DNA from 3 places in the Sanguibacter massiliensis genome. Region 3 is predicted to be linked to each of the others. Evidence: riboswitches for the same ligand, from Rfam matches in the RefSeq annotation. Region 3 holds a riboswitch; each other region holds the start of a gene.

Region 1 (4,261 bases), 1.3 Mb from region 3:
ATCGGCGCGATGATCGAGGCCGCCGAGGAGCACGGCGCGGACGTCATCGGCATGTCGGGGCTGCTCGTGAAGTCGACGCTCGTCATGAAGGAGAACCTCCTCGAGCTCAACTCACGCGGGCTTGCGAGCAAGTACCCGGTGATCCTCGGCGGTGCGGCGCTCACGCGTGTCTTCGTCGAGGACGACCTCGCTGACCTCTACGAGGGTGAGGTCCGCTACGCGAAGGACGCGTTCGAGGGCCTGCGGCTCATGGAGCCGCTCGTGCGCATCGCGCGCGGCGAGGCACGCGACGCCGTCGGGCTGCCCCCGCTCAAGAAGCGCCGGCACACGGTCGTCACGCCGACGTTCACCGAACCGGAGGACCTGCCCGCACGTTCCGACGTCGCCGCCGACAACCCGGTGCCGACGCCGCCATTCTGGGGCACGCGCATCGTCAAGGGCATCCGCCTGGCCGACTACGCGGGGTTCCTCGACGAGCGCGCGACGTTCATGGGTCAGTGGGGCCTCAAGCCGACGCGCGGCGACGGTCCCGGCTATGACGAGCTCGTCGAGGCCGAGGGGCGGCCGCGGCTGCGTGGCTGGCTCGACCGGATCGTCGCCGAGGAGCTCTTCGAGCCGACCGTTGTCTACGGCTACTTCCCCGTCGTCGCCGAGGGCAACGACGTCGTCGTGCTCCACCACGAGGGGCCCGACGGCGGCTCGGGCGGCGAGCCCGGCACCGAGCGGCTGCGCTTCACGTTCCCGCGGCAGCGGCGCGACCGTCACCTGTGCCTCGCGGACTTCGTGCGGTCGCGCGAGTCCGGTGAGATCGACGTGCTCGGGGTGCAGCTCGTGACGATCGGGGCGCGCGTCAACGACGCCACGGCGGAGCTCTTCGCGGCGAACAAGTACCGCGAGTACATGGAGCTCCACGGCCTGTCCGTGCAGATGACGGAGGCGCTCGCGGAGTTCTGGCACTCGCGTGTGCGCGAGGAGCTGGGCTTCGCGGCGGAGGATCCGACGGATGTCGCCGGCATGTTCGACCTCGAGTACCGCGGTGCACGCTACTCGCTCGGCTACCCCGCGTGCCCTGACATGGAGGACCGTCGCAAGGTCGTCGAGCTGCTGCGCCCCGAGCGCGTCGGCGTCGAGCTCTCCGACGAGCTCCAGCTCCACCCCGAGCAGTCGACCGACGCGTTCGTCTTCCACCACCCGGAGGCGAAGTACTTCTCGGTGTGACCGCTCATGCGTGGGCCTGTGGACAGACCGCCCCACGGCGTGGCATCACGTGGGGCGCTCGTGCGATGCTTGCCCGCATGACTGGACCCGGTACCACAGCGGGCACGCCGGCCTACCGCACGTCGCGTCGTCCGCACTGGCAGGACGTTTCCGCCGCTGCACGTGACGCCGTGGAACGTCGACTCAACGCCCGGGTCGCCGCGGGGTCGAGCGCGATCGCCGGCTTCACCCCGGGCCTCGCAAGCGTTCTGACGCTCGACGACGGGCGGACTGTCTTTCTCAAGGGAGCAGGTCCCGCCCAGGAGGCGTGGCTGGCGCAGACCTATCGTCGCGAGGCGGCGACTGTCGCGGCCTTGCCGTCGCACCCCGCGACGGTCCCCCTGCTGTGGACGCTCGACGCCGATGGCTGGTTCCTCGCGGCCTACGAAGCGGTCGCGGCAAGCCATCCGCCGCGGCCCTGGACGCAGAAGGATGCCGCACGCGTGCTCGACACCCTCGTAGGGCTCGGCGCGTCGCTCACACCTCCGCCACCGGGCATCGATGCGCCCTCGTGGGTGGGCGAGCTTGGTGTCTTCGTCGACCAGCTAGGTCTTCTGGAGTCGCGCCTCGGCGCGACTCGCACCGCCGAGATCCGCGCACTGGCGCGTCGGGTCCTGCTGGAGGCTCCCGCGACGACGTTGAGCCATGACGACGTCCGCGACGACAACCTTCTGCTCGGGGCAGACGGCAGCGTGAGGCTCGTCGACTGGAGCGCGGGGCTGCTCGCGCCGCACTGGTTCATGGCGGTCGTCGCGATGATCGCACCCGCCGCCGACGGCGTGGACGTCCGAGCGCTCCTCGCTGCGCATCCTGCGACGCGCGACGTTCCCGCGGCACATGTCGACGGCGTCATCGCGCTGCACCTCGGCTACTTCCTCGGCGTTGCCGACCTCGACGAGGTCGAGTCCTCACCGTGGCTGCGCACGCACCAGCGCTGGTACCGGGACGCGACGCTGCGCTGGTTCGAGAGAGACTGACGCCAGCACGTCAGCGCCGCACGGGGATCACGCGGACGGGCGCCGCACCCGGTAGGGCCCGCACATGAAGGCACGGTTGCGGGCAACGTCGACGAGCTCGAGGTCGAGCCAGCCCGAGAAGACCGAGTGGTCGTCCGCTACCGCGGTCATCTCGCCGTGTACGTCGCGCACGTCGGCGTGCGTAAGCCGGACATCGGCGCCCGCGGGGACCGGCAGGTCGCGGTGGGTGAGCACCCAGGCCGGCCGGGGACACAGGATCTCACGATCCCCTCACTCGCACCCGCGTCCGCTTGGTGGAACGGGCGCCGGCCGCGTTGGCCCTCGAGGCTCGTCGTCGTTACGGTGTGCTCACCAAGCCCCCGGGGAGCGCATGAGCGCTGAGAGTGCAGGCCGGACCCCCGTCCCACCTGCAGACCCGTGGAACCTGATCTGGTCAGTACCAGCGTAGGGAGCAGGGCGGAGCATTCCCGTCCTCGTGCCCGCGCGCTCTCGGGCGCACGGATGCGGGGGCACGTCGTGGGCATTTCCGTGTCCGCGGCGGCGTGGCGCTGCCGCGCGAGTGGGTGCATCGTGCTTGCCCACCCCCGGGGGCGTCGATGCACAGGAGCACGCATGTCCCTCTCCCCGTCCACGACGTCCGCACGCGGCGACGCCCAGGCTCGAGACCCGCTCGCCCTGGGGGTCGGCGCACGTATCACGGTCTCCGTGATGTCCGACGACTATGTCGCGATCCTGCTCACTGCCCTCGCGGACACCGCCGCGGCATCCGCCCCCGGTCTGGTCGTCGAGTCCGACGACGTCTCGACGTACGTCGGTGGCGCCGAGGCGGGCGTCCTCGCCTACATCGTCGACCTCATCGCGCGGGTCTCGGCGAGCGGTGCGCACGTCGTCGCGCACGTTCAGCTCTCCCGCGGCTGCCCGGGCGAGCTGACGTGCGGGCTCGACGCCCCCACCCTCGCGATCCCGGACCTCACCCCGCTCGCACCCACAGGGGTCGAGGCCACCGCCCAGTGGGCGCTGTACCCGCTCGCCGACGGCCCCGGCGCCGACCACATGTCCCACATCATGGCGGTCATCGAGCGGGCCAAGGCCGCGGGGGTCGCGCGTGCGTCGCGGCACTTCGTCACCGAGCTCGCAGGCGACCTCGCCGACGTCCTCGGCACGGTCGCCGACGGCTGGCTCGCCGCCGGCCGCTCCGTCGCGCACGTCGTCACGCACGTGACGATCTCGACGAACCACCCGGACGCCGATGCTCCCGCGACGGAGGTGGCCCGATGAGCACGCCCCGCACCGACCTGCCCGGCGCGACGGCCGACGACGCCGCGGCCACGCTCCCGACCCTCGTGCCCCGCGACCGCCGCGGGCTCACGCTCCACGAGACCGTGCTGCTCGCGGTCCTTGCGGTCGTCTTCGGGTTCCTCTACTGGGCGTTCGTCCAGGCGTGGTACGGACTGCAGATCGCGATGGGTCCGCTCGGCGACCTTGCCCAAAATGTGCTCGCCGGCTCATGGATCATGGTCGCGCCTCTCGCCGTATACATCGTGCGCAAGCCGGGTGTCGGCGTGGTCGTCGAGATTCTCGCGGCTCTCGTCGAGGTCGCGTTCCTCGGCTCCCCCGTCGGGCCAATGCTCCTGCTCGTCGGGTTCATCCAGGGTGCGACCGCCGAGCTTCCCTTCGCCCTCACGCGCTACCGCCGTTTCGGCTGGCCGACGTTCCTCGCGTCAGGTGTCTCCGCCGGGGTTCTGACCTTCGCGTACAACGCGTTCCGGCAGGGATGGCTCGGTCAGGAGTACCTCGGCCTCCGCTTCGCGTTCACGCTCGCGTCGTGCATCCTGCTGTCCGCGGTGGCCGCCAAGCTCCTCGGCGACGGGCTCCTCCGCACGGGTGTGCTCGACAACCAGGCGATTGGGCGCGCCGCACGATGAACGCCGCCGTGGTTCTCCAGGGCGCGAGCGTCCACTACCCGACCGCGTCGTCACCGTCGCTGCACGACGTCACGCTGCGCATCGCCGCCGGTCGATCGTGTC
Region 2 (4,261 bases), 1.1 Mb from region 3:
GGCGAGCCCGAGCAGATGGTCGACGTACGCGATCGTCGTCGGGGCCGGCCGGGCGTCGAAGAGCTGCACCCCACCGAGCCAGGAGGCGTGCAGCTCGACCTCGGCCGCGATCGCGCCGTGCGCCGACCTCGCCCAGAACGCCTGCTCGTCGGGCGTCGGCGCGAGGGCGCTCGCGTGCGCGAGCACACGCGCATAGTCACGCAGGTACAACGCGTCCTGCGCGAGGTACCAGAGAAAAGCGTCCTCGTAGAGGGAACCGTCGGCGAGCGCGGAGACGAACGGCAACGCGTCGGTCTCGGCGCGCACCACCGCGATCTCGTCCCACCACTCGGCGGCGACACGTGCCGCCGTCGTCCGTGGGGCCGCCGTGCGCCACAGCGACGCGAGATGGGAGACGGGCCCGTGCCCCCGACCGACGTCGAGCAGGTCTGCTGCTTCGAGCGACTCCGTGAGCCACGCGCGCGCCTCGGCGAGCGCGGGCACCCACGCGCCATGGTGCGCGTGCAGCGTCGCAAGAGCGGCCGACAACGAGCACCCGGTGCCGTGCGTGCACCGCGTGCGCACGCGCGGTCCCTCGACGACGTCGACGACGCCCGTCGCGTCAACGAGGGCGTCGCGGACGACGTCCCCCGGGAAGTGCCCGCCCTTGACGAGCACCGTCACCCCGCTGCGCACGCTGAGCCGGCGGCCCTGGTCGAGCGCCTCCTCCCACGTCGCAGCGACGGGCTCGCCGAGGAGCACCGCGAGCTCGGGCCGGTTGGGCGTCACGAGGTCGACGTTCGCGAGGAGCGACCTCACGGCGTCCTCAGCATCGGGCTCGAGCAGCCGGTCGCCGCTCGTCGCGACCATGACGGGGTCGAGGACGACGACTGGCGGGCGGACGCGCACGAGCCAGGCGGCGACCTCGGCGGCGGCCGTGACGGACCCCAGCATGCCGATCTTCACGGCGTCGATCGTCACGTCGTCGCTCACGGCGTCGAGCTGCGTCGTGAGGAACCCGGCCGGAGGGGTGTGGACGTCGCGGACTCCCTGCGTGTTCTGCGCGACGAGGGCCGTGACGACGCCCATCCCGTAGCCACCGTGCGCGGCGATCGACTTGAGGTCGGCGTGGAGTCCGGCACCTCCTGTCGGGTCGGTGCCGGCGATCGTGAGGACGCGTGGCACGGTACCGCGCCCGGGCGCGGTCACGCGGCCGCCCCCGTCCGCGCGGCCGCAGCGAACGCCTGCGCGGTCGCGGCGGGATCGGCTGCTGCGCAGATTGCCGACGCAACCGCGACGCCCGCGAGCCCGCCCGCGCGCAGCGGCGCGACGTCGTCGAGACGGATGCCACCGATCGCGACCGCGGGCACGCCGACGGATGCGGCCTGGCGGACGATGCCGTTGATGCCGAGCGGAGCGGGGGCGTCGGGCTTCGTCGCGGTCGCCCGCACGGTGCCGATGCCGACGTAGTCGACGCGCGCGGCGGACGCCGCGGCAGCCATGAGGTGCGCGTCGGTCGAGGCCGTGACGCCGATGACGACGTCCGGGCCGACGAGCGCGCGCACGTCGATGAGCGGCAGGTCGGACTGCCCGACGTGGACCCCCGCGAGACCTGGGACGCGGCGCCTCGCGGCGCAGAACACGTCGACGCGGTCGTTGACGAGGAGCGCGACGTGCGGCGGGACGACGCGCGCTAGGGCGAGCGTGAGCTCGAGCAGCTCGCGCGCAGACGCCCGCTTGTCCCGCACCTGGACGGCCGTGATGCCGCCCGCGGCAGCCGCGTGGACCGTCGCGACGAGGTCGCGTCCAGCGCGGCCCGCCGCGTCGGCGTCGGTGACGAGGTAGACCGACAGGTCGAAGGGCCTCACGCGAACCTCACCGCCTCCGCGAGCGTCGGTGCGTCGAGCAGCGCGAGCTCGTCGAGCAGACGCACCGCGAACGAGCCGGGACCCGTCGCAGCCTGGGCAGCGCGCTCGGCCGCGACCGTGTAGGCGCCGCACGCGGCGACCGTCGCCTCGAGCGTGTCGTCGTGGACGCCGACGAACGCGGCGACGATGCCGCCGAGCGCGCAGCCGCCGCCAGTCATGTGGGTGAGGAGCGGGTGGCCGTTCGCGACCCGCACCACCGTCGTGCGGTCGGTGACGAGGTCGACAGGTCCGGACACCGCGACGACGCCGCCCGTGCGCGCCGCGACGGCGCGCGCTGCGTCGAGGCTGTCCTCGACATCATGCGTCGCGTCGACGCCACGGCCACCGCCGTCCGTCCCGGCGAGCGCACGGATCTCGGAGGCGTTGCCGCGGACGACCGTCGGACGCAGCTCGAGAAGCTGCGCGGCGAGGGTGGTCCGGAGTGCGAGCGGACCGACGGCGACAGGGTCGAGCACCCAGGGGCGCTCGAGCGTGTCGCACGCGCGGGCCGCCTCGAGCATGCCGGCGCGCTGCTCGGCACCGGGCGTGCCGAGGTTGACGTAGACGGCGTCGGCGACGCCCGCGAGCGTCCCGGCCTCGCCTGGCAGGTCCGCCATCGCGGGCGCGGCTCCGAGGGCGAGGAGCGTGTTGGCGACGAGGTTGACGGTGACCGTGTTGGTGAGGCACTGGACGAGGGGCCCGGCGGCGCGGACCTCCTCGAGTGCACGTGGGACGGCTGTGAGCAGGGTCGACGGCGCACGAAGCATCGTGACATCCCTTCGCTAGTACGAGCTAGATCAGGTTCGACGGGTGTGATCTCAGCCCCCGCGAAAGGGGCACCCCGTGTCAGTGCGTCCGAGAGTAGCAGCGGTGTCCGAAAAGTGGATCGGCGGTCTCAAGCGCTGAACCCCCGGCAACGAGGAGGAGCCGTGCACCCCGGACGGGGTGCACGGCTCCTCCGAGCGTGCGCGAGGCTCGCGTCAGGTGCGCGTGCGCGAGTAGAGATACAACGCGAGAACGAGGAGCACGAGGCCGCCGACGACGGTGAGCGCAACCTTCACCGCGCTCACCGGGTGCTTGCCCGTGACCTTGCCCGTCGACGCGTTGATGACGACCTGCCACTGCTTGCCCGCGTACATGTACGTCGCGATCCAGAAGGGCATGAGAACAAGCTTGAACATCACGGCCGCGTACGCGGTGCGGATCTGCGAGATGCGCTGGCGGTCCCCGCCGATGGCCCGTTCGACGTCGTCCCGGATGACACCGGCCATGACCTGCTTGGCGGTCTCGAGCCCGCGCGGCGGATCCACGTCGTAGCGCACGGTCGAGAACCCTGCGACGTACTCGGCCCGGTAGGGCTGGGCCTTCGCGAGGTCCGCGCTCCCGGCGCCGCGCGCCTCCTTGGGGGTGAGCTGGGCCGAGCCGGGGACGACGATGTCGTCGAAGCTGCGACGGACGGTGCCGGACCGGTGCGACCAGCGGGTGCGGGTCTCCGTGCGGTCGTCGTCGACCTTCACCGTGTAGTCGTCACCGCGCTGGCCCTCGTACTCGCTCGTCGTGCGGGCGTCGAAGGTCCAGTACGGCAGATAGGTGCCGCGGAGCGACTCCTCGGCGTCGACGTCCTTGAGCGCGCGCGGGCCGAAGAAGCGCGAGGTCACCCACTTCGTGAACGCGGCGCGCGCCGCGGCCTGGTCGAGTGCGAACGGGACGACCGCCTCGGGCGGGATGACACCCTCGGTCGGGGTGATGCCGACGAGGTGTCCACCGCAGAACTGGCATGCGGTCGAGATCGCGGTCGACTCGGTCGTCGCACCGCAGCCCTCGCACCGCAGCACGTGGCCACCGAGGCTCGCGACGGCGCGGCCGGCGTTGATCGCGGCCCAGGCCTCGTAGTCGTGCTCGTCGACGCTCGCATCCGGGTCGTGGGCGATCTCGGCGAAGTAGCCGCACATGAGGCAGCGCATCGAGGAGGTGCCTGCGGCAAAGCCGAGCTGCGAGCCACAGCCGGGGCAGCGGGTCGCGAGGAGCGCGGCGTCCTCCGCCGACGCTGACGCTGTGTCCTCGGGTTGCGGCGGGAACGGGGGAGGCATGCTCATCGGCTCAGGCTCCCGGGGTCGCGGGCGGCAGGGGCGGCGGCACGGCGCCGAAGAGCGACGCGAGCGCGGGAACCGAGCCGGCTGCGGTCCACGCGGCCATGCCGTCCTGCCACACGAGCGTCTCCCGGGTCAAGGAGCCCGAGGCTGCAAGGCTGCCGAGCTCGGCGAGCGACGTCGGGCCTGACTGGGCGCCACCCGTCGCGTGGAACCAGGGCGCGCCAGCCCCGGGCAGCGGCGGGGGAGCGGCTGCCGCCGGCGCGGCGGGCGCGGCAGGGGCCT
Region 3 (4,261 bases):
TCGACGCAGCGGGAGCGCCCGACGGGAAGTTGCCGCTTCAATAGTTGACGCTTCAAGTAAATGGGTGCAGACTAGGGAGCGGTCCACCCGAGGAGCACCCATGAGCACCGCAACCCCGTCCGGCCCCGCCGCGAACGACCGCCTCGCGCACGCCGCCGCCGCGAACCCGTCGGCCCTCGCCCCCGCCGACCGCCTCGCCGCCGCGACCCACATGGACGCCGTCACCCTCTACGTCCGCGACATCGACCGCATGACCGACTTCTACGCACGCGTCATCGGCCTCCAGGTCATGGAGCGTTCAGCCGTCGACGGCCGCGACGGCATCGTCACGCTCGGACGCGGCACCGTGCCGCTCGTCGTCCTCCGCGAAGCCCGCGACCTGCCCGAGCGACGCCCCGGCGAGGCCGGCCTCTTCCACACCGCCATCCTCTTCGCCGACCACGCCGGCGTCGCCGGCGCCCTCGCGCGCGTCGCCACCTACGCCCCCGAGCTCTACACGGGCGCAGGCGACCACCTCGTCTCCGAGGCCTTCTACCTCGACGACCCCGAGGGCAACGGCATCGAGCTCTACGTCGACCGCCCCCGCGACCAGTGGGAATGGACGCAGGGCCACGTGAAGATGGACACCCTCTACATCGACCCGAACGCGTTCCTCACCGAGCACCTCACCGAGACTGCGCTCGAGCGGCCCGAGGACTCCGCTGCGACCCTCGGCCACGTCCACCTGCAGGTCGGCGACGTCCCCACGGCACACCGCTTCTACGTCGACACCCTCGGCTTCGAGGCCACCGCGACGCTCGGCACGTCAGCCCTCTTCGTCTCCGCCGGCGGCTACCACCACCACATGGCCATGAACACGTGGCGGTCCATGGGCGCCGGGCCGAGGCCCGTCCAGCTCGGCCTCGGCGAGGTGTCGATCCTCGTCCCGACGCGCGACGAGATCGGCGCCCTCGCGGACCGCCTCGCGCACGGAGGCGTCGAGCACGCCGACGACGGCGCCGTCCTGCGGTTCAGCGACCCGTGGAACAACCGCATCGCGGTCGCCGTCGGCTGACCGGAGTCGCGAGCCTCAGCGCAGACGACCCGCGCTGATCCGGCGCGTCACCCGGCGCGCACCTCGGTCCGCGAGGATCTTCGCTCCGGCAGCGACCGCACCCGTGACGGCCGCGAAGATGATGATCGACGAGTTCGGCGCGTCCGTGTCGAGCGCATTGCGCGGCGCGTCCTTGCCCGTCGTGCGCTTCCACGCATAGGCGAGCGCGCGCTGCGCGATCCACGCCGTGCCCGCCGACGCGGCCAGCAGGATGACCTTCTCGAGCAGAGCTTCCTTGTTCTCGTCAGCCACGGTGTCCTCCATCGCAGGTCGGCGTGCCGAACCGTCGTCGGCACCTCACCCCACGCTAGCGTCCCAACGCCGAGCGGGCGTCCCGGCCGGTGCGCCGCTCGATAGCGGATCCGCACCAGTGACGTGCCTGGATCGGCTATCGGACCGAACGGAGCGCCGCTCGATAGCCGATCCGTACGTGCGACGCGCACGGATGGGCTATCGAGTCCTGACGAAGACGCGCGGATTGACGGCTTCCGCCCCTCCGATGGTCGGAAGCCATCAATCCGTCGGGGAAGTTCGGAGGTCGTGCACAGAGGGACGGCCCGCGGATCCTGACTATGATGGTCGGGATACGACAGGGGAGCGCTGCGGGGAGCCGTGAGCGCTGAGAGTGCGGACCACCGCAGACCCTCGAACCTGACCCGGTTAGCACCGGTGGAGGAAGTCGGGACATCTCACCACGTCGTCCACGCGGCCTGCCGTGACGGACGACGGGACCCCTCCTAGCACCACAGGAGGAACCACGTTGCACAGCACGACCAGCACCACCCGCCGCCGCCCCATGCGGCTCGCAGCGCTCGCGCTCGCCTCGGCGACGCTCCTCGCGGCCTGCGCGTCCGAGGGCCCCACCCAGGCCCCGACGACGACCCCCGGCGCGACCGCCTCGACGAGCGAGGCCCCCGCGAGCGGCCCCGTCACGCTCCTCACCCACAGCTCCTACGAGCTGAGCAAGGAGCAGATCGCCGACCTCAAGGAGAAGGGCCTCGACGTCAAGGTCGTCCAGGTCGGCGACGGCGGCACCCTCGTCAACCAGCTCATCCTCACGAAGGACGCGCCGCTCGGCGACGTCGTCTTCGGCGTCGACAACACGTTCGCGTCACGCGCGATCGACGCGGGCGTCTTCGAGGCCTACACCTCCCCGGCGCTCCCCGCAGCCGCAGTCCCGCTCAAGGTTGCGGGCGGCGACGCCGTCACGCCCGTCGACCAGGGCGACGTCTGCATCAACATCGACACGGAGTGGTTCGGCAAGAACCCGGACGTCCCCGTCCCCGCGACGCTCGACGACCTCACGAAGCCCGATTACAAGGACCTCGTCGTCCTCACCAACCCGGCGACGTCGACGCCCGGCCTCAGTTTTCTCGCCGGCACCGTCAGCCAGTACGGCGCCGACGGATACCTCGATTACTGGACGAAGCTCAAGGACAACGGCGTGCGCATCGCCGACTCCTGGTCCGACGCCTACTACACGGACTTCACGAGCCAGGGCGAGAACGGCACGCGGCCCATCGTCCTCTCGTACTCCTCGAGCCCTGCCTACACGCTCACGGACGACGGCGGCACGACGACCGCGTCGCTCCCCGCGACGTGCACGCGCCAGGTCGAGTACGCGGGCGTCCTCGCAGGTGCGAAGAACCCCGCCGGTGCGCGCGCCGTCGTCGACTACCTGCTGAGCCCCGAACTCCAGGCGACCCTCCCCGACACGGCGTACATGTACCCCGTCGACCCGGACGTCGCGCTGCCCGAGTCGTTCCAGAAGCACGGCGCCCTCGCCGAGAACCCCATCCCCGTCGACCCCGTCGCCGTCGCCCGCGACCGCGACACGTGGATCTCCGACTGGACCGACACGGTCCTGGGCTGAGACCTCATGACAGCCCTGCGTCCCGTCCCCGGTGAGGTGCGTGTCCCCCGCACGCGCCCCGCCGGCGAGTTCATCCCTCCCGACGCCGCTCCCCTGGAGCGGCGGTCGTCGACGGGATGGGCCACGGCGGGACGCAGGGCCTCGTTCGCGCTCGCGGCCGCCGTGCCGCTCGCGTTCCTCGGCCTCTTCTTCGTGTGGCCGGTCGTCGCGATGCTCGTGCGCGGCCTCACCGACGCGGCCGGCGCGCTCGACCTCGCGGGCGTCGCCGACGTCCTCGCGAAGCCGCGCACGTGGCGCGTCGTCACGACGACGATCGTCCAGGCACTTGTCGGCACGGCCGTCGCCGTCGTCCTTGGCGTGCCCGGCGCGTACGTGCTCTACCGGCGGCGGTTCCCCGGGCGCACGCTCGTGCGAGGGCTCGTCACCGTGCCGTTCGTCCTGCCGAGCGTCGTCGTCGGCGTCGCCTTCCGGGCGCTTCTCGGCCCGGGCGGGCCGCTCGGCGCCCTCGGGCTCGACGGCACGTTCACCGCGATCGTCTGCGCGCTCGTGTTCTTCAACTACGCGGTCGTCGTGCGGACCGTCGGCGGCTTCTGGTCGCGGCTCGACCCGCGCGCGGAGGAAGCGGCGCGCGCCCTCGGAGCGAGCCCCGGCCGCGTCCTGCGGACGGTGACCCTGCCCGCGCTCGTCCCCGCGATCGCGAGCGCCGCCGCGCTCGTCTTCCTCTTCTGCACGACGGCGTTCGGCGTCGTCATGGTCCTCGGCTCGCGCGAGCACGCGACGATCGAGACCGAGATCTACACGCGCACGACCCAGCTCCTCGACCTCCGCACCGCCGCCGTCCTCTCGGTCCTCCAGATGCTCGTCGTCGCGGCCGCGCTCCTCGTCTCGGCGCGCGCCCGCACCGCCCGCGAGCGCGCGCTGCCCCTCCACGCCGCGCCCCGCGACGAACGTCCCCTCACGTGGCGCTCCCGCACCGACGTCCTCGCGACGACGGTGACGGGCCTTGTCGTCGTCGGGCTCCTCGCGTGGCCCATGGCGACGCTCGTCGCACGCTCGTTCCGCACGACCGACGGCGCGTGGACGCTCGACGCGTACCGGCGGCTCGCCGAGGCCGGGCCCGGCACCGGCCTCACCGTGACCGTGTGGCAGGCGACCCTCACGTCGCTCATGACCGCGGCCGTCGCCGCGACCATCGCGGTCGTCGTCGGCGGGCTCGTGTCGTTCGTCGTCTCCCGACGCCCCCGCTCACGCGCCGGCCGACGCTCGCTCGCGGTGCTCGACGCCGTCGTCATGCT

The links. Region 3 has a riboswitch for thiamine pyrophosphate ahead of C1729_RS08825 (thiamine ABC transporter substrate-binding protein). Riboswitches for the same ligand answer to the same signal wherever they lie in the genome.
Region 1: linked by a shared signal. The riboswitch ahead of C1729_RS02705 (YkoF family thiamine/hydroxymethylpyrimidine-binding protein) and the one ahead of C1729_RS08825 (thiamine ABC transporter substrate-binding protein) in region 3 are both predicted to bind thiamine pyrophosphate.
Region 2: linked by a shared signal. The riboswitch ahead of thiM (hydroxyethylthiazole kinase) and the one ahead of C1729_RS08825 (thiamine ABC transporter substrate-binding protein) in region 3 are both predicted to bind thiamine pyrophosphate.

Annotation. Positions count from the first base shown of each region.
Region 1 covers NZ_LT964979.1:562,583-566,843, reverse strand. The annotation lists gene metH (methionine synthase) at 1-1,218, shown strand, start outside; gene C1729_RS02715 (phosphotransferase) at 1,296-2,234, shown strand; gene C1729_RS14490 (hypothetical protein) at 2,262-2,405, opposite strand; TPP riboswitch at 2,585-2,704, shown strand; gene C1729_RS02705 (YkoF family thiamine/hydroxymethylpyrimidine-binding protein) at 2,847-3,512, shown strand; gene C1729_RS02700 (ECF transporter S component) at 3,509-4,159, shown strand; gene C1729_RS02695 (ABC transporter ATP-binding protein) at 4,156-4,261, shown strand, end outside.
Region 2 covers NZ_LT964979.1:781,734-785,994, reverse strand. The annotation lists gene C1729_RS03715 (bifunctional hydroxymethylpyrimidine kinase/phosphomethylpyrimidine kinase) at 1-1,188, opposite strand, end outside; gene thiE (thiamine phosphate synthase) at 1,185-1,847, opposite strand; gene thiM (hydroxyethylthiazole kinase) at 1,844-2,653, opposite strand; TPP riboswitch at 2,644-2,740, opposite strand; gene C1729_RS03700 (hypothetical protein) at 2,867-3,982, opposite strand; gene C1729_RS03695 (SPFH domain-containing protein) at 3,987-4,261, opposite strand, start outside.
Region 3 covers NZ_LT964979.1:1,885,560-1,889,820, reverse strand. The annotation lists gene C1729_RS08835 (VOC family protein) at 101-1,054, shown strand; gene C1729_RS08830 (DUF4235 domain-containing protein) at 1,070-1,345, opposite strand; TPP riboswitch at 1,675-1,788, shown strand; gene C1729_RS08825 (thiamine ABC transporter substrate-binding protein) at 1,854-2,966, shown strand; gene C1729_RS08820 (ABC transporter permease) at 2,973-4,261, shown strand, end outside.